Regions from separate parts of the Nostoc sp. DedSLP04 genome, predicted to be linked through region 1. Evidence: riboswitches for the same ligand, from Rfam matches in the RefSeq annotation. Region 1 holds a riboswitch; each other region holds the start of a gene.

The links. A riboswitch is a leader RNA that binds a small molecule or an ion and turns the genes downstream of it on or off. The one in region 1 is predicted to bind cobalamin.
Region 2: another riboswitch for cobalamin. It lies ahead of cobG (precorrin-3B synthase); the one in region 1 lies ahead of RMX89_RS33005 (hypothetical protein).
Region 3: another riboswitch for cobalamin. It lies ahead of RMX89_RS21225 (DUF1636 domain-containing protein); the one in region 1 lies ahead of RMX89_RS33005 (hypothetical protein).
Region 4: another riboswitch for cobalamin. It lies ahead of RMX89_RS23425 (N-acetylmuramoyl-L-alanine amidase); the one in region 1 lies ahead of RMX89_RS33005 (hypothetical protein).

Annotation. Positions count from the first base shown of each region.
Region 1 is NZ_JAVRCL010000102.1:8,405-14,569, forward strand. It holds gene cobW (cobalamin biosynthesis protein CobW) at 1-42, opposite strand, end outside; gene RMX89_RS33000 (methyltransferase domain-containing protein) at 158-1,159, opposite strand; gene RMX89_RS33005 (hypothetical protein) at 1,182-1,436, opposite strand; cobalamin riboswitch at 1,809-1,957, opposite strand; partial or broken gene RMX89_RS33010 (DUF4351 domain-containing protein) at 2,321-3,287, shown strand; gene RMX89_RS33015 (ribonucleoside-diphosphate reductase subunit alpha) at 3,370-5,625, shown strand; gene RMX89_RS33020 (four helix bundle protein) at 5,654-6,022, opposite strand; gene RMX89_RS33025 (ribonucleotide-diphosphate reductase subunit beta) at 6,126-6,165, shown strand, end outside.
Region 2 is NZ_JAVRCL010000074.1:26,810-32,974, reverse strand. It holds gene cobG (precorrin-3B synthase) at 1-1,121, opposite strand, end outside; cobalamin riboswitch at 1,095-1,226, opposite strand; gene RMX89_RS29880 (LLM class flavin-dependent oxidoreductase) at 1,404-2,771, opposite strand; gene ssuD (FMNH2-dependent alkanesulfonate monooxygenase) at 2,961-4,097, opposite strand; gene RMX89_RS29870 (sulfonate ABC transporter substrate-binding protein) at 4,115-5,161, opposite strand; gene RMX89_RS29865 (dienelactone hydrolase family protein) at 5,272-6,027, opposite strand.
Region 3 is NZ_JAVRCL010000038.1:607-6,771, reverse strand. It holds gene RMX89_RS21235 (DNA cytosine methyltransferase) at 1-447, shown strand, start outside; gene RMX89_RS21230 (SinI family restriction endonuclease) at 451-1,140, opposite strand; cobalamin riboswitch at 1,333-1,495, shown strand; gene RMX89_RS21225 (DUF1636 domain-containing protein) at 1,517-1,936, shown strand; gene RMX89_RS21220 (cobalt-precorrin-6A reductase) at 1,936-2,673, shown strand; gene RMX89_RS21215 (PEP-CTERM sorting domain-containing protein) at 2,763-3,368, shown strand; gene RMX89_RS21210 (inositol monophosphatase family protein) at 3,783-4,652, shown strand; gene RMX89_RS21205 (GNAT family N-acetyltransferase) at 4,735-5,283, shown strand; gene RMX89_RS21200 (2-dehydropantoate 2-reductase) at 5,374-6,165, shown strand, end outside.
Region 4 is NZ_JAVRCL010000046.1:4,324-10,488, forward strand. It holds gene RMX89_RS23425 (N-acetylmuramoyl-L-alanine amidase) at 1-1,562, opposite strand, end outside; cobalamin riboswitch at 2,041-2,194, opposite strand; gene RMX89_RS23430 (hypothetical protein) at 2,340-2,579, opposite strand; gene RMX89_RS23435 (high light inducible protein) at 2,635-2,847, opposite strand; gene cbiM (cobalt transporter CbiM) at 3,200-3,952, shown strand; gene RMX89_RS23445 (PDGLE domain-containing protein) at 3,983-4,351, shown strand; gene cbiQ (cobalt ECF transporter T component CbiQ) at 4,427-5,206, shown strand; gene RMX89_RS23455 (energy-coupling factor ABC transporter ATP-binding protein) at 5,227-6,012, shown strand; gene RMX89_RS23460 (metal-sensitive transcriptional regulator) at 6,138-6,165, shown strand, end outside.

The DNA of each region.
Region 1 (6,165 bases):
GCCGAGAAATCCTGTAATTACTGTGACGGGAATTTTTTGCATATAAAGTGTGTCGTTTGTTGATTAATCTTGCGATCGCAAGAAAAAAGTTTTAACCGCAGATATCATGCAATGTTGCCAGCGTTAAAATCCAAATATTCATCACTAATTGCGATCACTACCTAATCAAGCTTGAGGGATTTTGGTTGGCAAAGTTTCTGTCCATCAATTCTGTGCGTGAGTTTGCCCGCACAGCGCGGAACATTCCAAATCGACACAACCCTGCACCAAACGCCAAACGCATTAGTAAAAGCGTCGGTACTTCGCGCACAGACTTGACAAAACCAGACAGTCCAAAACGCACCAATCCCTCTGGTCGAGCCACTCCTTGCCAAATCGAATCGAACCAAGAAGGAAGGGTTTCTTGAGTCCAGTCTGCCGTAATTACCTCCCCATCAACTAATTCTGTCCCCGCCAAAAGCTCAGAAAAGCCTTCAATACTGGAAAAAGCTGGATGAGACCACTGCTCGATCAGTTGCCGCATTACTGATTTCTCCCAAAAATTTAGCGGCTTTTGGCGGTCATCCCTCTGATTCCAGTCAGCTACAACCAACACTCCACCAGGCTTTAGCACCCGCATTAATTCTCTGGCAAAAACGGTTTTATCTGGCATGTGGGGGCCTGCTTCAATCGACCAGACTACATCAAAACTGGCATCTGTAAACGACAATGCCATTGCATCATCGACCGCAAACTGGACGTTTAGCCCAAGGGGTGTTAACTCCTGGGCACGCTTTACCTGCTGTGGGCTAATCGTAATCCCTGTGACAGCAAACCCATAATCCCGCGCTAAAATCCGGCTGCTACCCCCAATCCCACAGCCAACATCTAAGACAGTAGTACCAGGAGGTAATTTTTTTATTCCACCCCATTTCACCATTTCATGGACAAAATCAGATTTAGCAGCTAAAAAATCCTTACTTCGCGGTGGCGAACCGTAGTGACCGAGGTGAATGTGTTCCCCCCAATAAAACTCTACAATGCCGTCAAGTGTCCATTGATCGTAGGAATTGGCGACTGTGGTTGAGGATTGATACTTGCGGGCAGTCAGGAGATAAGCCGCAATTCCAATCACTAAAAGCACAAAAAAACCAATTATAAAATATAATAAAGTTGACATTTTTTTGAACGCTCCTGTACACCTATTTGAGTCGATCTAACGGTTTGCTCATTGCTGCTCGTCCCGAATTAGACGCGCGATATCTTAACCGCCCAAGGTCGGCAATCGCAATATAAATCATCCGATACATCGACATTGCAATGTTTTGAACATCTTGAATAATTTTCCCTTGCAGTAGACTGGGCTTGTATTTGCCTTGAGGGAGAGCCGTTTGTTTGACAAAGGGATGAATAGCAGTAGGAATCTTCCCAGTTCGGTGAAGATAGAATTTCGGCATGATAATTAACCGAGTAAGAATTTAGTAACTTAGCAATTTCTATGCGTGATTGGGAAAGTATTTGTTCAGTATTGTCACAGGGGTATGTACGTCATACACGCCATTTCTTACCTGTTTTGAACAACTTCTATCTGTTAGTTAATACAGAGTTTTTTTGTTGCTGTGACTATATTTCAAGCGATACTCTCATCGGGAGTGGCTGATAGCGATCGCTGCATATAAAGACACAACTTGTATCGGAAATTAATCGCTTACCCTCTCATAGAAAGTCGTAATCTGTAGCGTCTTGATATGTGGGGCTATAAGAACGTAAAGCTGAGTAGTTGTAGAAATCTTCATAAAAATACTTATCTGTGCCTCGCAGATGTACAAAATTTATAAGTCACCTTCGGCGGGCATTCTGACTCACAAGGCTTGCATAGCCTTGATTACAGCTGCGGGACAGCGCCGGATTTACACCGGACTTTCCCCCTTTCCTCTAGTGGCTGTTCCCCACTAGAACCGAGATTCATCTGAATACTAACACAACTGTGATTTGCTTGCATAAAAATCAATGGTCGATCTATACTGGCATTCGTCATTAATCGGGGCAAGTCTCATTCTTTACCAAAACTTGCTCTGGATTTTTAGTGGGCAATTCTTATAGAAATTTTTCAACCTAACAAACTTTTTCGGGTTGCCAGCGTTTGCTGACATAGCGCTGGCATTGTCCCACAGACCATTTTCAGGACTTACGTAAAAATTGTTAAAAAGCTTAATTTATCGTTCGCGAAACTCATACCGAACCGCTTTCTCGTTGGCGAAGCCTAAAAAGAGAAAAGTTAGCAAATTGGGCGTAAGTCCGAAATTTTTTATTTGTCAGTCCACCATCTACCAATCAACTGATGACTGAGGAACTTGAAAGAGCAAATAATGATAGTCCGTGGAAAGAAATTTTAGAAGCTTACTTCCCCCAAGGAATGCAATTTTTCTTCCCCCAAACAGCAGCATTAATTAATTGGGAACGTCCCCACGAATTTCTCGATAAGGAATTTCAGCAAATAGCTCGTGAAGGAGAACTTGGTAGGCGATATGCAGATAAATTAGTCAAAGTATGGCAAATTCAAGGATAAAGAAATTTGGCTATTAATCCATGTAGAAATTCAGGCAAAATCAGAAGACATTTTTGCAGAAAGAATGTTTTCCTACAACCTACGAATTTTTGATAGATTTGCCAAACCTGCCATTAGTTTGGCGATTTTGTGCGATACTGACCTGACATGGCGACCAAATCAATATAGTTATAATTACCCCGATACCAGGCTTAACTTTGAATTTGGCATCGTCAAGCTATTAGATTATCAAAATAATTGGGCAGAATTAGAAGCCAGTGACAATCCATTTACAACCGTAGTCATGGCGCATTTGAAAACACAGCAAACAAGTAAAAAGCCAGGAGAACGTAAAACTTGGAAATTTAGCTTAATTCGCCGATTGTATGAATTAGGATTACAGGAAAGGGACATTCGTAACCTATACCGATTTATTGATTGGGTTATGATTTTACCAAAAGCCTTGGAAGCAGAATTTTGGCAAGAGTTTAAGCAATTTGAACAGGAGCGGACTATGAGCTACATTACCACAGGCGAACGCATTGGCTACGAGCGTGGGAAGGAAGAAGGAAAGCAGGAACAAGGACAAACTCTTGTAATACAGCAACTACAAAAACAGGTAGGGGAGTTACCTCAAGAGGTTCGGGAGCGCATTCAAACTCTTTCTTTAGAGCAATTAGAATCACTTGGTGAAGCTTTATTGGATTTTACAGCTATTGAAGATTTACTTAACTGGTTGTCAGCAAATCAAACAACATAGAAAATGTTTTTTTACCAAACCTAGTTAACAATTATTTTTCATTTTTGCAATTATTTTTCTACAATTCATCAACACATCTTGTATGCAAGCTTCATCCACACTTTTTGAGGACTCCACAACGGATATCTATGTTGTTTGTCGCGATGGTTCGACAACAGCGTTAGAAATTAATAAAATTCGCACAGTGGTTAATTGGGCTTGTTGCGGACTTTCAGCAAATTCTATTGCTCTAGAAGCACATCTGACAACCCGATTGCGTTCTGGAATTACCACAAGAGAAATTCAAGATAATTTAATTCGCTGTGCTTTGGATTTGTGTAGTCCTGAAGAACCTGATTGGCGCTATGTAGCAGGGCGATTACACATTTGGAGTTTGTGGAAAGAAATAACAGTTAGCCGTGGTTATCAGTACGGTTATTATGCTCGGACTGTACATTCCAAAGTTTTGTCAGGAGAATACGATCGCCGCATCTTAATCTACACGGACGCAGAATTAGAAATTGCCAACACTTGGATCAATCCTGACTGGGATGCCGACTATGATTATGCCGGAGCAGTATTACTGACGAAGCGATATCTTTTGGCGAATGAGCTACCACAGGAAGCATTTTTAACTTGTGCGTTATTGATTGCCTCCGTGGAAACACAAGAGTTTCGATTAACCTGGGCAAAGCAATTTTATGAAGCGATCGCCCGTCGTCAAATATCCTTAGCAACCCCCATTTTAGCGAACTTGCGGATTCCTAATGGTTCGCTAGCCAGTTGTTTCATTACGGCGATGGACGACAATTTAGAAAGCATTTTTGATGGTATTCATGATGCGGCTCGGATTTCCAAAAATGGTGGCGGTGTGGGCGTAAATCTGTCTCGCATTCGGGCTACTGGCAGTTGGGTGATGGGGAAGAAGAATGCCTCTGGTGGCGTGGTTCCCTGGATTAAGTTGTTGAATGATACAGCAATCGCAGTTAATCAAGGTGGACGCAGAGCAGGTGCTGTCACTGTCAGTCTGGATATTTGGCATTTGGACTTGCCCGAATTTTTGGAAATGCAAACAGAGAATGGGGACGGGCGACGCAAAGCTTATGACGTGTTCCCGCAACTGGTTGTCACTGACGAATTTATGCGGCGAGTAGCAGCAGATGAAGAATGGACGTTAGTTGATCCTTATGAGGTACGAACTCGTTTAGGCATTGAATTGGCAAAAGTTTGGGGTGAAGAATTTGAAAAGGCTTATCTTCAAATCGAAGCCAGTTTAGAAAGTGAGATTACACTTTACAAACGGGTGAATGCTCGTCTTTTACTCAAACAGGTGATGCGAACCCAGTTAGAAACCGGGATGCCTTACCTATGGTTTAAAGATACCGCGAACCGAGCTAATCCCAATCAGCATGAGGGCTATATTCCAGGTGGAAATCTGTGCCAAGAATCGTGGTCAAATGTGAAACCTGGAGAGGAGAGTCATACGTGTAATCTCGTAAGTATTAATCTCGCAAATTTAGAGGATGAGCAGCGAGCAGAGATTTGTCAGATTTCAGTACGTATACTAGATAACACTATTGAACTCACCTCAGCACCCTTTGCTGCCAGTGCCACTCATAACGCCAAATATCGCACAATTGGGGTAGGCTGTATGGGATTAGCCGACTGGTTAGCAAAACGTCGTCTCACTTATACCCATCTTCAGAAAATCAGCGATTTATTTGAAGACATCGGTTACTATTGCACCGCAGCATCGATGGAATTAGCGAAGGAACGGGGTGCGTATCCTGCTTTTGGGGGTAGTGAATGGAGCAAAGGACATTTAATCGGAGCAAAATCTGTGGAATGGTTTTTGCAACACGCTCTTCTTCCAGAACGTTTCGCAAAATTGAGTCAGGATATCAAACAACATGGTATTCGCAATTCACACATTACAGCGATCGCACCCAATACTTCTTCATCTTTAGTTCAGGGTTGTACAGCAAGTGTTTTACCCGTTTACAGCAAATTCTTTTATGAAAAGTGGGCAAAGGGTTCAGTACCCATCGCACCACCTTACATTCAGGATAATTTATGGTTCTATGTCGAAAATAAGACATTTGATCAGAAAAAAGTAGTGCGGGCGATCGCTACAATCCAACAATGGATTGATACAGGAATTTCAATGGAACTACTGTTTAATCTCAACGCTGGAGTTTATTTCCCCGACGAACCAGAGCGTTCTCTTACAGCTGTTGATATTTTTGAAACCCTAATGCTGGCTTGGGAATTGGGTTGTAAAGCAATTTACTATATTCGCACTGTACAGAAGGACAGTTTTAAAGAATCGAACGAGCAATGTGTTGCTTGTGCAAGCTAACTAGGGAGTAGGGAGTAGGGAGTAGGGATTAAGAAAGCTTTGCTTTCAAGGATTTTTGTAAACCTCGAAGCATTCGTTGTATTTCGTCAGTTTTGGTTAGGATTTCTTGGAGTTTAGGATTGGTTATGTATTCCAATTGTTCGGCTACAATGAGTTGGGTTTCAAGTTCCGCCAAAGAACTGAAAGCGATCGCAATAAATCGCAGGAATTCTTGTGTTGAATCTCTAGCATGACCTTCTGCCAAATTTGATGGGATCGACACCGCCGCCCGTTGCATTTGGCTACTCAAACCATATGTTTCAGACTTAGGAAAATCTCGTGTTAATAGATAAACTTGGTTGGTCAAGCTTATACCCAACTGCCAAACTTTCAAATCCCGATAACTATTAATTGTCATAGATGCTAAATCACTGTATGTATCTTTTTTAATCTTACTCTCTACTCCCCACTCCCTACTCCCTACTCCCTACTAAAAGATGTACCAACCAAGACAATCATTAATGCCGATTAATCCCGTTTTCAATCCGAACGGGAATGATG
Region 2 (6,165 bases), on a different contig from region 1:
ATCTGTCTACTTTCCAATCGCCCAAGGGGCAAGACAACACCAATGTAAAATAAGCCTTGCTGACGTTGGGGATGAATGCCAATATGCTGATATTTTTCTTCTTTGCCTTCCTCTACAGTGTACACACACATCGAATTACCCCCCTTAATCCCCCCGTGTATTGGGGGGAAACTAGAAATACAGTTACCTCCCCTTTCCAAGGGGAGGGTTAGGGAGGGGTAAAACTTAGGCTTAAACTCAGATGAGTGAACTGTTTCAGACTTGTGTGTACACCGTAGCTTGCCTTGCTGGGGGAATAAATCTTTTCTTATTTCACTGTACAAAAAAGAAAAAGGTAAACGCTGCTCAACTTCTTGGAGATAATTTTCACAACCCAAAGTATTCAATAACTCTCTCAAACGTAGCCGCCGCTTACTCGTAGTATGACTATAAGCTAGATAGACATCCGCTAAAGCTGCTAAGACGGGCAAACAGTCTTCTGGTGATAACAAAATTCCCGTATCGCTGGGCGGTTGACCCTTCTCACCAACACTGAGATAGAGACGAAAGTAAACATTATCGTTAAGTAAGACAGCTACAAAGGCGATATCATTCAAGCGATCGCACACCTGAATTATCCCACCACCATCCAAGCAAACGCTAAATTTTGCCGACAGTCCCGAAAGCGCCGGATGTGCAGCAATATAATCATCCCAACCTTGGACAAAAGGGCGAGTGTCGATTAATTCTTGGGGATCGATACCAGCAGTTGGACTGGTCATAATATTGCGGATTTGGTCTACAACAGTATTGTCAGAACCCAATCCCATATTTTGTAGATATTTCAGAACCTCAGCATTTATCCCGGTGCGGATTTCACGAACTTGTAGGTTAGCTCGATTAGTCACATCTAGATAGCCGCCACCGTGCTGTTCTGCTATATCTGCGATCGCACGGCACTGCTGACTACTAATAATTCCACCTGGTATTCTAACGCGAGATAATATACCATCTGCGGCAGGAGTAGCATAAAACAAGCCAGGACAAGTGGCAAATCTAGAAACCAAACTTAGAACTCCTTCCCCGTGCAACGCAGGGAGTAGACGGTGAGTGTGTCTTGAGGACATCCTGAGAGTTGGCATTCTGACTTGGGTCATCCCATCACAGCTGCGGCACAGTCCCGGAATTTCACCGGAGTTTCCCAACTCTCAGCTTTAGTAATTTAGACTTTGTTGAGGTTATAGATATCAACCAGACATCATCCAGATAATTATCTTACATTACTATGGTGATAAATTTTAACTGAGCTGATCCACTACCGATCGAAAGATATAGTTCTTGAAGCTAATCTATAAATTGAATTTAGTTATGGCTCAGGCAGGAATGCTTGAGCCTTTTTGCTGCAAAACTTGCTTTAGAAAAAGTTAGGCGATCGCCGCTTCACGAGTAGCAACTTTGCTAAACTGATTTACCGGACGAGGTAAACCAAGATTTTCGCGCAGGGTTCCTGCTTCATACTCTGTACGGAACAGACCGCGACGTTGCAATTCAGGAATTACCAAGTCTACAAACTCATCCAATCCTCCGGGCAACCAGGGCGGCATAATATTAAAGCCATCTGCCCCACCATTGACAAACCAATCTTCTAGCTGATCGGCAATTTGTTCTGGTGTGCCTAAAATCTGACGATGCCCACGCGCTCCAGCTATCGACAAATACAGCTGTCGAATCGTTAAATTCTCTCTGTTAGCTAGGTCAATCAGAAGTTGCTGACGGCTTTTACCCCCGTTAGTCTCTGGTAGCTCCGGCAACGGCCCGTCCAATGGATAGCCAGATAGGTCAAATCCACCGATCATTGAGCCAAGCAAATTTAAGCCGACCACCGGATCGATCAACTCCTGAATTCGATCGAATTTGTCCTTAGCTTCTTGCTCAGTTTTGCCGATAACTGGGAATACACCTGGCATAATCTTAAGATGGTCAGGTGAGCGCCCGTATTGAGCCAGTCTCCCCTTCACATCTGTATAAAATGCCTGAGCTTCTGCCAAGGTCTGTTGGGCAGTGAAAATTACCTCCGCCGTTTGTGCAGCTAGCTCCTTACCATCCTCGGAAGATCCAGCTTGAATGATCACCGGATAACCTTGGATGGGACGCGCCACATTCAGCGGGCCGCGTACTGAAAAATGCTCGCCTTTGTGGTTGGGAACGTGCAGTTTATTTGGATCGAAGTAAATACCCGATTCCTTATCATGTAAGAAGGCGTCGTCCTCCCAACTATCCCAGAGTTTCGTGACTACATCCACAAACTCTTTGGCACGCTGATAACGTAGGGTATGCTCCATGTGCTTTTCCCGATTGAAATTCAACGCTTCAGCTTCGGTAGCAGAAGTTACGAGATTCCAACCGGCACGGCCACCACTGAGATAATCTAATGATGCAAATTTGCGGGCGAGGTGATAAGGCTCGTTGTAGGTGGTCGATACTGTGGCCGTCAAACCGATGTTTTCCGTTACTACAGATAAAGCCGACAACAGGGTAAGAGGTTCAAAGTGGACGAGTTTGCCATTCCGGCTCAAAAGGTCGGCGCTTTGATTGCGATCGCGCACAGCCACACCATCTGCAAAGAAGATCATGTCAAATTTGCCGCGTTCTGCCGTCTGTGCCAGCTTTTTATAATGCTGAAAGTTCAAACCAGCATTAGCTTGGGCTTCGGGGTGTCGCCATGACGCTACGTGATGACCAGTGCTGGGCAAGAATGCACCTAATCTAAGTTGAGGTTTTTTCGTACTCATGCTTTTTTTTGTAAAATCGTTGTGTTTTTAAATGCAGAGGCACGCAAAGTTAAGCCAGTGCGTTGCGCGGGTTCCCCGCGTTGTAGCAACTGGCGTAGCGCAGAGGAACGCAGAGTTTTGCCGAATTTATGCAATGTTGTACTAGGGTGTTATGAGTTAAATCACGTTAGTTTTTGGATTTTGAATTGCTTACACTGGCTGGGGTTTGAGTAAATCTGTTTTGGTAACAAATTCACTGAATGTACTTGCAACCTGCTGCGGTAATGCGATCGCTGGAGTTTGTAACGGCAACCTGGGAAATAATAATTCTGCAACTCGATAAGCTTCTTCGAGATGGGGATACCCTGAGAAAACAAAGGTATCAATTCCTAAATCGGCATATTCTAGCATTCGCGCTGCAACTGTGTCTGGATCTCCTACCAAGGCAGTCCCAGCACCTCCACGCACTAAGCCAACACCTGCCCATAAGTTGGGGCTAATTTCTAGGTTTTTGCGATTACCTTTATGCAGTTGGGCCATACGGCGTTGTCCTTCTGATTCCGACTCAGCAAACCGCCGATGTGCGGCTGCTATGGTTTCATCATCGACATACTGAATCAGTTCATTAGCCGCATCCCAAGCTTTTTGCGTAGTTTCCCTGACTATGACGTGCATCCGAATCCCAAAGCGGACTGTTCTACCTTGTTCTGCTGCTAATCGCCGTACTTTTGTAATCTTTTCGGCAACTCGATCTGGTGGTTCACCCCAAGTTAAATATACATCAATATGTTTTGCTGCAACTTGGAGCGCCGCATCTGAAGAACCGCCAAAATATAAGGTGGGATAAGGCTTTTGTACGGGAGGAAATTGGAGTTTTGCGCCTTGAACTTGCAAATGGCGACCACTATAGGTTAGTTCTTCACCTTGCATCAGCGATCGCCAAATTGTCAAAAACTCATCTGTAAGTTCATAACGCTGATCGTGATCTAAGAAAATCCCATCTTTTGCAAGTTCTTTTGTGTCGCCGCCAGTAACAACATTCAGAATAATTCGACCATTAGAAATCTGGTCAAAAGTCGCAGCCATTCTAACTGCTAAAGAAGGCGACATAATTGCCGGACGAAATGCTACAAGAAACCGCAAGCGTTCCGTAACTGAAATTAATGAAGTAGCGACAATCCAAGTATCTTGTTTTTGTCCGGTACCAATCAACATCCCGCCATAGCCCAATTTATCAACAGCTTGGGCGATTTGCTGCATATAGGGATAAGTGGCTGGTCGCCTGCCGATTGTAGTACCTAAATAACGCTCGTCTCCCTGGGTCGGCAAATACCAAAAAACTTCCATTTTCTTATCTCCTGGCGCTATTTCTGACTAATGGTTTCCGGTGTGATGGCTGCATATTGTTCGCTAGTCAGCATCGCTTCTTTAATATTAATTGGCTTAGGTATCACTTTTTCTTTGGCAAACAAATCTGCAATCTTCTGTTGTTTGTCCATAATTTCAGGCGTAATTGGTCTTATACCGTAAGTTCGCCTTCCAACCATTGTTGTTAAAATATCTTCATCAATTTTGAGGTGAGGAATAGTCAGTTTTACAACTTCTGCTCGGTTTTTTTCAGCCCATTGACCTGTGTTATCTATCTCCTCAAGAACTAATCGCACTAATTTCGGGTTTTCTGTGGCAAATTTTCGCGCTGCCATGTAATATCCGCCCTGAGTAGAAATGCCACTAGCATCTCTCAAAACACGAGCATTGGCCTTTTTTTGGGCCACGGCTAAATAAGGGTCCCAAGTTACCCAGGCATCAATTTTTCCTTGAATAAAAGCATCACGGGCTTCTGAAGGAGGGAGGCTAAGAGCTTGAATATCAGTATATTTTAAACCAGCCTCTTCCAAAGCTTTTATTAATAAGTAATGGGAAGCAGAACCCTTTTGAAAAACTACTTTTTTACCTTTGAGATCGGCTAAAGTCCGAATCGGTGAATTCTTTTGAACGATAATTCCGCTTCCTTTCCCGGTACTGGGTTTATTACTAGCAATATAAACTAAAGATGTGCCAGCCGCTTGGGCAAATATCGGGGGAGTCTCGCCTACAGAGCCAATATCAACCCTGCCCACATTCATCGCTTCCATCAGTTGTGGCCCGGCGGCAAATTGCGCCCATTCCACGGAAATACCTAAAGGCTTGAGACGTTTCTCGATCAATCCTTTAAGTCTGAAAATATCCCCAAAACTTTGATACCCCATTCGGACAACTTTGGTTTTCAAGCCAATGGTTTGATTTGCTGAATTTGGGGTTTGGACTGAGCAACTGATTAAGGTTGTTGAGATTGCTAATAATCCAGGTAAAAGGAATAGTGAAAAACCTTGGAAAATCTTAACTTGTGGTTGTTTGAAGGCGGAAATCATGGACGTGATACTTTGTTTTTTAATTTGCTTTTGACTTATTTTGCCTATGTTCAGTTGTAGAGGCACACAGATGTGCGCCTCTAGTGTTGTATTGCTCCTAACCTAAAAATTTAGACTTTTTGAAGCTGAAGGTTCTTTTGGAATAGTTCTTGAACATTTTTCCAAGCATCAGCAGCAGCTTCGGCATTGTAGCTGGCCCGATGATTGCAAAAGAAGCCATGCCCTGCACCGGGATAACGGAAGATAGCATGAGTAATCTGATTTTTCTTCAATTCAGCCTCAATCTGTTCTGTATGTTCTAAGGGAATTCCCTGATCGTCAAGACCAAAGAAGGCGTAAATGGGGCCTTTAATCTCTGGAGTGCGGGTGATGGTTGGTTCTCCACCGCCGGGAGTTGAGTTGGGAATACCGCCACCATAGAAGGAAGCTGTAACTTTAATATCTGGTAAGGTGGCAGCTAGATAAACGACGTGACCACCAAAACAGAAACCAATAGAGCCGATCGCATCTCCTTGTACATTTGGTAGAGTTCTTAAGTAAGCGATCGCAGCCTTAATATCACTCAATATTTCCTCTGCTGTTGTCTGCTCCTTATAACCCCTCCCTTGCTGGACATCTTCAGGAGTATATCCACCCTCAAAACCGGGAGCGGTGCGTTGAAATAAAGTCGGTGCGATCGCTACATACCCCTCTTTGGCAAATTTCTCAGCAACTTCCCGAATGTGAATATTAACCCCAAAAATTTCCTGAATCACAATAACGGCTGGGAAGGTTCCCTTTTGTGCTGGTTCAGCTAAGTAAGCATCAATTTGCAAATCTCCGTTAGGGACTTTAACTTGAGCAGTGCGAATTTCTGTGTTTGTCATCTTAGGGATTAGCCTGTAATTGCTTTCAGGACGCGATGTTTTATGGTAATTTTTGTATAATACTACTTAAAATATATCGATTTATCGTAGTTTAAGAGTAGTATTTCACAAAGAATGTGCAAAGGCAAGTGCTTTGAT
Region 3 (6,165 bases), on a different contig from region 1:
AAAGAAGCATTAGGTAAATCCTATTACTCAGGTGGAGGGAAAACTGGTTTCTTTAGACGCTTGTCATGGGATAGACCAAGCTGTACTTTAGTGACATCTCCAGCCATGCCAGCAACGGATATCTGTCACCCAGAACATCTGCGCCCGTTAAGTATTCAGGAATATAAACGTATTCAGCAATTTCCAGATAGTTGGGTCGTATGTGGTTCCCTCATCGAGCAATATCGGCAGATAGGGAATGCTGTACCTGTCGGTTTTGGAGAAGCAATAGGCAAAGCGATCCTTGCACACATGAGTGGTAAGATAAAACATCCCCCTTTGAACTTCCCATTTTCACGTTATAAAGGTAACGATGATGTTTTATGGGAAGCTAAAATTAGTGAGTCGTTAGAAGAGATAAAACCGATCCAAAGTTCGCTTTTTACAGCAACAGCATATACTGTATAAGAGTTAGGACTTTATCTCTCTTAAAGCAGCAAGGTATTTTTCAACATACGATCTGAAGCCTTCTTCTGAAAGCTCTTCTTTTCCTTCCAATGAGGGGAATTTAGCCCAGTTGTCCCCCTTTTTTTTAGAAAAAGTTCGGAACCATTTTTTAATTGGGGTTCCCTTACGGATAGCGGCAGAAGAAGAGTTTTCAGTATTATCTCTATTTTTTACTTGTAGCGATTGCCAGACATTTTTGTTATCAAAATATATAAAATCAACTGCTTTAACTATAGAACCAGAACACCATATCCATCCATGCGGTTCAATAACTGTCGCAACGTACCTTTCTAGCAAATCCCCTACAATGTTCTCTGCCCCCATTGATAGACGGTGCAATTCTTCAGCTTTTCCCAATTCCTCATACGGAACTTCAAAATACTTATTCAGGATGATACTTACCATTTCATCCGGTATTGTACTAGGTGGCAAGGGTGTTCTTGGGTCACGACCTGTTTTGAAATTTGTAGCACTGGCAATAATATATTCTTCTGTCCCGACGATAGGCTGATTTTTACCTTTTCGCGGTGAAGCCGCAGCAGGGTTATCCGAAAGAAATCGTATGACCATTGTAAATTTATCGCTAAGTGATGGATCAACACTATCCATTGCCTTCTTTGCAATTTCTGCTGAATTAAATATAAATTCCGACATAGGTTCCTGAAATTATTAAAGGCTATCGGTCAATTTCAATACAGTTGAGGTAGAGCAAACTGGATTATAGTGCGCCTGCGATCGCAGTTATTGGACAAGTAGTAAAGATGCACAGTATTTTATCTGGTTGCCGTCCAGTTTGATGGTTGACAAAAAGCCTATTGTTTCGTATTCTCCGATAACTTTAGTGTACGATCGATAAGGTTGTTCGGTTCTGGTGGGAGTCAGCTACCAGAGGTAACGGGGAAAGTTCGGTGCAAATCCGGCACTGTCCCGCAACTGTGAACCAATTTGAGATTAAAGAAAATCTCAAGTTGAGTGAGTCAGGATGCCCGCCGAAATCGATTTATTAGTTTCACATATCTGCGAGGTACAGATGACTACTACTGTAAATATTTCCCCAACTAATCCCTTGGATGTTGTTGAACATACTTTATTTGTTTGCAAAACCTGTGCCAGTGTTTGGCAAAATGGAAAACGCTTAGGTGAAAGTGGTGGTGAAAAACTTCTACACCAACTTCAGCAGTTGGCACAAGATTGGGAGTTACGAGATCGATTCCCAATTCAAGAAGTTGAATGCATGAGTGCTTGTAATCGTTCTTGTGTAGTCGCCTTTAGTGCCAAAGGCAAATTAACATATTTATTTGGTGATTTAGCTGTTGATGGCAGTGCCTCTGCGGTACTGGAATGTGCTAGTCAATACTATGCTAAAGCAGATGGTTTGCTGCCTTGGTCAGAGCGTCCAGAAGCTCTGAAAAAGGGGATTTTAGCAAAGATTCCACCGTTATCTAAATGATGCGCGTTTTGATTCTGGGTGGGACGGGCGATGCAGCAGAACTAGCTGCCAAAGTTGCGACTATCCAAGGGTTAGAAGTAATCACCTCTTTAGCTGGCCGTACCCGCGAACCGTCAGTACCACTGGGCGATTTACGGGTTGGAGGCTTCGGGGGTGCGGCTGGATTGGCTAGCTATCTGCGAGTCATGCAAATCGACTTATTAATTGATGCAACCCATCCTTTCGCTAGTCAGATTTCCTTCAATGCGGCAGATGCGGCAACGGAAGTTGCAGTACCCCGTTTGATGTTAATCCGTCCGCCTTGGGAAAAAGAAAGTGGCGATCGCTGGATTGAAGTTGACAGCGTTGCAGCCGCAGCAACCGCGCTGCAAAATCAGGCACAGCGGGTATTTTTGACAGTTGGTAGACAGGAACTCGCCGCTTTTGCTCATTTGGAGAAAATTTGGTTTTTGATGCGGATGATTGACCCTCCTGGCGAAGATGCTTTAGTACCGCCGGGGATGGTATTGTGCGATCGCGGCCCTTTTACCCTCAATAATGAAAGAAAAATTCTGATTGAAAATAACATTGATACCATCGTCAGCAAAAATAGCGGTGGCGATGCCACAAAGCCCAAGATTATTGCCGCGCGAGAACTGGGCGTGAAGGTTGTGATGGTGAATCGTCCAGCGATACCGCCAGGGGAGCAGGTTAATAATGTTGATGCCGCTTTGGCGTGGTTATTAGATCGCTGCTGAGGAAATAGCCAAGATTGATAATACTATCTTTCCTTCCGTATAATACACGGGAACCTCCTACAAGATCCGCGATCGCAGTAACGACTTCCATGAAAAATCTAGCTTTATCTGCCATAGCCCTCGCCACCACATCTGGATTAGTTTTCGGGACAATGCCAGCTGCTTCTGCTTTAAGTTGGAGTTGGAATTATTCTGGTACTGGCATAGAGGCGAATGGTACTTTCACTACTAATGACACCCCAAACGATTTGGGTTTTTACTCAATTACTGGAATTACTGGTACGCGAAATGGTGAAACAATTACTGGTTTGCAACCCGCTGGAACTCCAATCCCAGGAAACGAACCTTTTAATGTTGATAATTTAATTAGTCTTAATACTCAGCAGTTAACAGGTGATGGTTTTGGATATTCCACTTCGGGAGGAAACTATTCTAGTCCATTTTTTGCGAGTTTTTTGCCGACACCAGGTTATTTAGAGGTATTTTCTGCGCCGCCAATCATACCAGGTTTTGAAAATTTAGGATTAGAAGATAGTGAGTTACCTATTAGTTTTTCTGCAACCATAGTCACTGTTTCTGAACCCACTTCTATCCTTAGCCTGCTCATTCTAGGTACTCTTGTTGGCGCACCTTCATTACTCAAAGGCCACAATCTATCCAAAATTACTCAGAAGAAGCTCGAAAAAGTTTCCTAAAACCATTAATAACAATTCAAAATTGTACCTTTACAGGGATCTTGCTACGCGTTTAGATGGCGGGCAAGACTTCGGCGTGAGCGCTCAGTCGAACGCTGCCCACCCCACAATATTGGATAATTTTTTCTTGGAGTTCCCTTAACAATACAAGCCGATGTATTAACAATGCAAGGTATGGTCAAATTTAATTCGCGATGAATTAATGAAATACTGTACTAAGTGTTGACGTTCGGTCTTAAACCCTTTATTTTGCAATAAAACTTGCGATCGCTCTATAGGCTCTTGGAGACATACAGATTAAAGTAATATAGCAACGGTGGTATCATTGCATCCAAATGATACCGTAATTTTGTCTAGATATAGAATTCTATCGCCCTGTTGACGATAGATTATTTCTAAAAGGAGTTTGCTGCAATGTCCACAACACCAACTACTAGATTAATTTTAGAGACTTTACTCCCCCATCTCAAAGTAGCAGCAGCCTATGCCCATTTTCTACAACCAAAAATTGCTGCACTTCCCGCTAAAGAAGAAGCAAATAACTTTTTTAGTGCTGCACTTACTGATGCAGATGTGGCTATTCAAAATCTAGTAGAAGTAGTATTACTAGGAACTTTTCCAGATATTCGCTTTTATGGTGAAGAATATGAAAGTTCTAATAATACCAAATATTTTCGCGCTATCGAACTCGGTTCAGAAGGTGATTACTTAGTAACACTTGACCCGATTGATGGTACGAAGTTTTATATGGATGGACATTCTAATTACCAAATTATTCTCAGTATTCTAAATGCGGATGACTTTGAAGCAGTAATTGCCATTTCTCCTGCCCAAAACGTTTATTTTTATGCCCTTCGAGGTGAAGGTGCTTTTAAAGGCACGCTAGACATGAATTTAGAAGCCTGTGCCCCATTAGATATAACATCTGCCAAACCTGCTATTTTATTGGGATGGGGAATGAATGCGATCGCACCCTTACTAAAAAATCGATATCAAGTAATCGATATAGCGACTGATTACTCTAGTGATATTCAAATTCCAAATCTCAATGGTATTCTCAGTGGTGACTTGAGTGGAGCAATCATCAAGTCGGGCAAATTTCTTGATAGTGCTGCACTTGCTTTTATTGCAAAAGAGGCTGGCTGGATTGTAACTACTGTGGACGGTTCGACTTTACCGCCATTGCATACTTGTCAAAACTATAGTATGCCTGGATTGATCGTAGCTGCCTCAAAATCTGTTCATCAAGACCTATTAGAAGCAATGCAAAGCGTAGCTGCTTGAGGGTTAATCAATATCGGGTACTGTTGCATCACAGCTTGATGTTGAAGATGCGTTAGTCCAAGGTATTCGGTCTAGATCGCCAATGAAAATGTACTCTCAACGACTCTGTTTAGAACCACTAGAACCATATCATGCCGAACTGCTTTTTGATGGATTACAGAGTGCAAGTATATACAAGTTTATTGAAGATGTGCCGCCACAAAGCGTTCAATCGCTTCGCGATCGCTACATGGTTTTGGCACGTCGTCAATCACCAGATGGAACGGAGATTTGGTTAAACTGGGCTGTCTGGTCTCTTGTAGAGAAATCCTACGTTGGATATGTTCAAGCAACAATTACTATAGATAATAGTGCAATGCTTGGATATGTGTTTTTCCCTAATTTCTGGGGAAAAGGTTATGCGCTCGAAGCCGTGAAGTGTATGATTAATTATTTAGTTGAGACATACCAAAATCTTGATTTTCGCGTTGACGTTGATGTAGAAAATCGCCGTTCTATTGCCTTACTACATAATTTGGGATTTGTCAGATCGACATTTTTTCAAAATATTGAGTCTAACCAAGATGAATTCAACCACGAAGTACAGTACCGCAAGGCGGAAGTCAAAAGTCAAAAGTCAAAAGTTTTATAGAATAAGCTCTAAAGAGCTTTTCAATGGTATGTTTATTTACGCCGTGTTGTACTAGATACTGTCTTCCACGACTCATATTCTTTTGAGAAAATGAAAATCTGTATTGTTGGCGCGGGTGCAATTGGTGGATATTTAGGGGCAAAACTGGCACTAGCAGGTGAAGCAGTGACGCTGATTGCTCGTGGTTCTCATTTGGAGGCAATTCAAAAAAATGGGCTGAAATTACTTATGGCAGATGGTTCCAGCCAAATTGTTACTCCGATGGCAACGAGTGATATTCAGTCAGCAGGGACACAGGATGTAGTAATTTTAACTGTGAAGGCTCACAGTGTATCTGCGATCGCACCTTTTCTCCCTGCACTCTACGATGCTCACACGATGGTGGTGACAGCCCAAAATGGCGTTCCTTGGTGGTACTTTCGTCAGCATGGCGGTGAATATGAAGGTACGCGAATTCAATCTGTCGATCCAGATGGGATTATTGAAACTAGTATCGGTGCTGAACGCGCTATTGGTTGTGTGGTTTACCCGGCAACTGAGATAATTGAACCAGGTGTAATTAAACATATTGAAGGCGATCGCTTTACTCTTGGTGAAATCGATGGGAGTAAAACAGAACGCATTCAATTATTGGCACAAACTTTAAAACAGGCAGGATTCAAAGCCCCAATCCGCAATCAAATTCGCACGGAAATTTGGATCAAATTGTGGGGAAATGTAGCGTTTAATCCCATCAGTGCTTTAACTGGTGCGACTCTGGAGGATATTTGCCGCTATCCCCTCACCCGCGAACTAGCGCGGCTTATGATGAGTGAAACTCAAGCGATCGCCGAAAACTTGGGTATAAAGTTTGGTATCACTTTAGAACAGCGAATTAATGGC
Region 4 (6,165 bases), on a different contig from region 1:
GCACTAGGGTTGTTATCAATTGAATTTGCATGAATGCTCACGAATAAGTCTGCATGAACATGTTCTGCCATGACAACTCTAGGAGCAAGATCGATAAAATAGTCAGCATCCCTTGTCATGATGACTTTAATACCATTTTGCTCTAAAAGTGAGGCGACCTTTTTACCAATCCTCAAGATGATATCCTTTTCTTGCAGTCCATGAAGACCAATAGCACCTGCATCTTTTCCCCCATGTCCAGGGTCGATAATTATGATTATTCGTCCTTTGGGAGGACGAGGTATAGGTTGTGAGGTTTCGGATGCAGTCGTTGGTGGAGACTCAAGGTCTGGGAATGGTGTTGGTAAAGGAGGAAAAACAATTGGGGGTTTTGTTATAGAAGCAGAGGGTGGTAAAACTAAGCGATCGCGCTGAAATTCTAATGCTAATATTTGAGAACTAATTTGGTTGAGTTGCTTAATTTGTACCCTAGACGCAGGTTGAACGTAAATTACTACCGCTTCTCTTTCTTGCTGTTGTAGACGTACTCTCAACACGGGACTATTTGCATTCAGAGTCGGCCCGGTAATATTGCCTGCGAGTTTAGCATTAGGGATAGCGATTCGGTAAAGGGCTGTTTGTCTATCCCAGTTACTCGTGACATTTGATAAACTGCGATCGCTTTTAATTAGCAGTTGTGTACCATTGCTTGCCAATTCTACAGACTCAATTGTGGAAGGGGAAGTAGGTAATTGGGTAACTGAGTCAGGTTGATTATTGCTTTGTTGTGACTTGATTACTCCATTATCAGGTAACAGTACTATACCGTCGCTACCACTAACCGTTGCCCGCCAATCAGGACTATTTTTGTCTATGCGTAAGGTCATGCGGACGGTGGGTATTGCAGTTTGTAGTTGAGTAAATTGAATGCTGTTGACACCGTATCGGTTGATCGACTGCTGTTGTTGCAGACTAGGCGATAAAGTTGCACCTTTAATATTAATATCTATAACGCTACGATTCTCGCTGCGATTTACCTCAATTTGTGAATGATTACTGCCATGAGTGCGGATAAAAAATCCATCTCCTGTGACTAGTAAATTTTCAATAATATTTGTCTGCGATGTCGTTTGTGCAACTTTTCTATCAGTCACCACACTGTAAATTCCACTTGCAGATGATGTTGTCTCTACCCGTTCTGGCGATAGTAACTGTACTACCCATTGATTGCCAGTTCTTGATGTAAATTTTACAAGTTGTGGATCGAGAGTGTAACCTGAATTCAGTTCTACAACTATGCGAGTCTTTTGTTCGTCAAATTGTCCAAAGCGGATAGCACGAATTGCACCACCTACAGATTGAGTAAAACTAGGTTTTCCTAAAGTAGTTCCAGGTAAATCAATTACCAAACGAGTGGGATTAAAAATTAACTGTGCCTGGGGTTGTACAGCATCATCAGTCGTAAATTCCAGCTGCTTGGAGACACCATCAAATCGCCAAGATTCTAGTTTTGCAGCAAGTGCGGGAGATGTGAGTATGGCAATACTTAATATTGTACTGGGTAGCAACCAGTGTATTTTCACAGAGTACTCTCCTGTTTCGATTTTATAACATAAGACAATTTGTATTTACTTCTACTCACACCAGTAGTAACCCAGCAGAAATACTTTGCTGCTAAGTGTCCGTTTAGCTGGGTATTTAAATGCAACTAAATTGCTTTAAATATTACTCACACTCTCTAATTTTGTTTGCTCAAAACATTACAAAATTTTTGGAAATTTTGCGTACAACTATTCAAAAATCTAGCAAAAACACTCGAATCTTTAATCGAGTTAATTACAGTTGAATCAACTTAAATAAATTTTATTTAAACATTAGCCATGCTGAGTTTTCGCAAGGTATAGTTGATAGCTGTATATTTTTGCTTTTGATATCGCGATTGTTGTTTGGTAAAATCCACTACCTATGGACTTTTACTAACGCAGATACAAAAAACGATGGATGATATTAGTCTTAACTCTGAGTAGAGAAAATTTTGCAACATCTGTACCTCGCAGATTTTTTAGGTGTGTTAACATCGGCGGGTCTTCTGACTTTGAGAGGATGTTTGAACACAATCTCATTACAGCTGCGGGACAGCGCCGGATTCACACCGGACTTTCCCCGTTTCCTCTAGTGGCTGTTCCCCACTAGAACCGACTAATCGACCCATTATATAGCATGGTGAGGAAAATAATACAAGAGCAAATTTTAGTTAACAGTCACGATTATTTGAAGATTTCATGACATTAAAGAAGTCTTGGTTGTCATAACCAAGACTTCTAGTGAATTTATTCAATTGAATACGCTTACACAATTGCTTATCCCAAATTACTGAAGAAAGTTCCCCAAAGGATTCCCGTTACTCCCACAGCAATTAAAAGGTTAGTGAAAAACTTACCTAATTCAATTTCTTTTCCCAGCACTTTGTCGTCTTGACCTGCGGTGAAAAACAATGACCAAGCTTGGTTGAGATTGATTTTCTCAAAGTTGGTGAAATCAGGTCGAAAAACAACGGGGCCAATTAAATCCTTTTTAGGGAAGTCAAAATCAGTTCTCATAACTCTCCTCACTGAATGTTCTATTTGAATGTAATTTTTGAATAGTCAAAATTATCTACAAGCTAGTCAGCCATCCAATCAGGCCGTGTCCGGTGATTACTTCAAAAGCGATGAGTGAGACAAAACCAATCATTGCCAAACGACCATTGAGTTTTTCAGCATACTCGGTAAAGCCAACTCTTGGAGTTTGGTCTACATAAACCTTTGGTTCAACTGCAAAGTTGTCAAGTTGACCGAGTTCGTTGATGGTGAAACCTTTGCTAGTCATGTCTTTTTTTCCTTCGCTGGTTTATGTAACTAAATATAACGTTATGTAAATAATATTTGCAAGTACTTGACAAAACAATTAAGTGTGGCGAACCGTACTAAATTAAGTCGTAGATACCGTATCTGTGAAAAGAAAGCAATTATTGTTCGTTTGTAAGCATCATTTTTTCATGTTGCTGCCGTTACTCCGATGGCGCTGCTTCGCCCGCCGTAGGCGATGGTCTACGACCGACCGTAGGTCATCGCACTGCACTTGATATGCCCCCCTACCGGATTGAAGTTGATCCAAAATACATGGTCTACTGAAAAATTAGACCCTTAAATAATCTGGCTGCAAAAGACACTTATTAAATATGGACACAGTAGCGTTCACGGGTATTTCGTCCTTCGGCTGGCTGTACTGGATAATACAGCCGCATTTAGCTATGCATATTCCGGATGGCTTTTTGAATCTACCCGTTATCCTTATCACCTGGATAATTGCCATCGGTCTAATTGCACTAGCTATTAGGCAGGCACAGGCAGAATACCAAGAACGAGCTGTACCTTTAATGGGAGTTTGTGCAGCATTTATCTTTGCAGCACAGATGATTAATTTTCCAATTCCAGGGGGCACTTCTGGTCACCTTTTGGGTGGAACACTAGCCGGAGCTTTATTAGGGCCGTGGGCTGGTTCGCTAGTGATGGTTGCAGTGTTCATTGTCCAGGGCGTTCTGTTTCAGGATGGTGGACTGACAGTGTTAGGAGCCAACATCTTTAACATGGGATTAATCGGTACATTTGGTGGTTACTATCTCTATCGCACAGTGAGATTTGCTATCGGGCGCGATCGCTTATCTGGAGTAGTGATTGCAGCGGCGATCGCAGCCTGGACAAGTGTAGTGGTAGCTTCAATTGTATGTGCCTTGGAACTTGCTATCTCTGGAACAGTTCCTCTGGCGGTAGCTTTTACCGCGATGGCTTCTTGGCACGTTCTCATTGGCATTGGCGAGGCGCTGATTACTGTAATAGCACTTAGTTTCATCTGGCGGACTCGACCTGAGCTACTTTACGATCCCCCCCGTCAAACGAAATCACCTGTCTCTCGTCCCCTATCTCGGTATTAAAGGTATTTATTGAATCAGGAGTGAACGCTTATGAGTAGCAACCTCTCGCGATCGCGTAACCGTGCCTTTGTCATTGCTGGCTTAGGTATTGCCCTGCTAATTGCAATTTTCCTTTCACCACTGGCTAGCAAAAATCCAGACGGACTCGATAGAGTTTCACAAGACCTCAAATTTGACAGCAAGGCACATGAAGATACGCCAGCTCGGAAGTTACCCTTTTACGGCATATTTGATGAGTATGCCCTCAGAGGTGTACCAGAAGCGATCGCCACTCCCTTAGCTGGTTTAATCGGAACCTTAGCAACTTTCGGTTTAGCTTGGGGGATTGGCAAACTAGTTGTGCGCGGTTCAACTTCACCTTCCACAGAGCATGATGGCTATTCAGACTCAGATGAGTAAAAGGGAGTGGGGACTGGGTGCTGGAGATTGGAACGCTTGATAACTGATAACTGATTTAAGTGGGAACTTAACATCATGCTGCTGCACGTTGGAGCATTTGTAGTAGATATCGATAGTAAACAGGCTACTCCCTGGCACAAACTTGCTCCCCGTACCCGGATACTATGCACATTGTTGTTTGTATTTGCTACTGTCCTTACCCCAGATGGGCATTGGTGGACTTGGGCTATTTATGGATTAGCTTTAGTCAGCCTACTCTTGCTAAGTCGAGTCACCTTACCAATACTGCTCAAACGCTTGGCAGTAGAGTTCACATTTATTGGTGTTGTTCTGTTGGGTACTTTATTTCGAGGTGGTGGCGAGGTGTTATGGTCTTGGGGGCCACTACAGATTACAACAGTGGGGCTGACTATTTTGGGTAGTGTGACGCTTAAAGCATTGCTATCACTTTTGATACTGAACTTATTGACTTTAACAACTTCAGTAACGGCGCTGCTTCATGCCCTACTTGAATTGAGAACTCCACCACTACTAGTAGCAATTCTGGCATCTATGTATCGCTATATCAGCATATTAATTGGCGAGTTTAACGCTATGCGTCGAGCAGCCGAGTCCCGAAACCTGATGAACAGCAATCGCTCGATACGTTTAATTGTCGGTAACATGATTGGAGCGTTGTTTATCCGCACTTATGACCGGGGAAATCTGGTTTATCAGGCGATGCTATCACGAGGTTATCAAGGAGTACCACCGATGATGGAAAAAGTTTCGTCAGGGGGACAGCGAGATTTTGTAGCTTTGAGTTTGACTGTAATTTTGGTACTACTAGGTCAGGCTATTTACTGGCGGAAATAATATTTGTTCGTATTGTCTCAATGCACCATAATCCAATATCAATTCAAAATCTTAGCTATATCTATCCTGACGGAACTCAGGCTTTGAGAGATATTAATTTGTCTATCAAAGCAACTGAGCGAGTAGCATTAATCGGAGCTAATGGTTCGGGAAAATCCACCTTGCTGTTACATCTCAATGGAATTATCATGCCTGGGTCGGGACAGATAACGATTGGTCAATGGCCATTAACTGTTGAGAATTTGCGAAACATTCGGAATTTTGTCGGCTTGGTGTTCCAGAATCCTGATAATCAGTTATTCATGACAACAGTTTGGGAAGATGTTGCTTTTGGCCCGATGAATATGGGTGTGCAAGGTGAAGAATTACAACAGCGAGTTCTGCAAGCAATGGCAGCAGTTGATATCGATCCCCAATGGTATGGGCAACGCTATACAGGTAATTTATCTGGAGGTGAAAAGAAACGGATTGCGATCGCCGGAGTTTTAGCCATGAACCCGCAGATATTAGTATTTGATGAACCCTCGGCTCAATTAGATCCTCGTTCTCGCCGTCAATTAATCGAACTGCTGCACAGTTTACCTCTGACACAACTGATTGCAACGCATGATTTAGATTTAGCTTTGGATTTGTGCGATCGCACTGTTGTTCTCAGTCAAGGTCAAGTTGTGTACGATGGCGCAACTGAACAAGTAATGAGCAATCCAGAGTTCTTGGTTAGGCACGCTTTAGAGTCACCATTATGCTATAGCCGCCCTTACTGTCAGCTGGAACATGCACCTGTCAGTCCATCTCCACGAGCGTGAATTTGTTTGAATCAGTCATATGAAATTGCTACCCAACAAGATTTTTTAGCAGTAATTTAGATTTCAGCTAGTAGTAAATTGTTACTTAATCAATTCCAAACCCATCAAAAACCAAAAATAGCTATATGGATTCTCATCAAGAAAACTCATCTA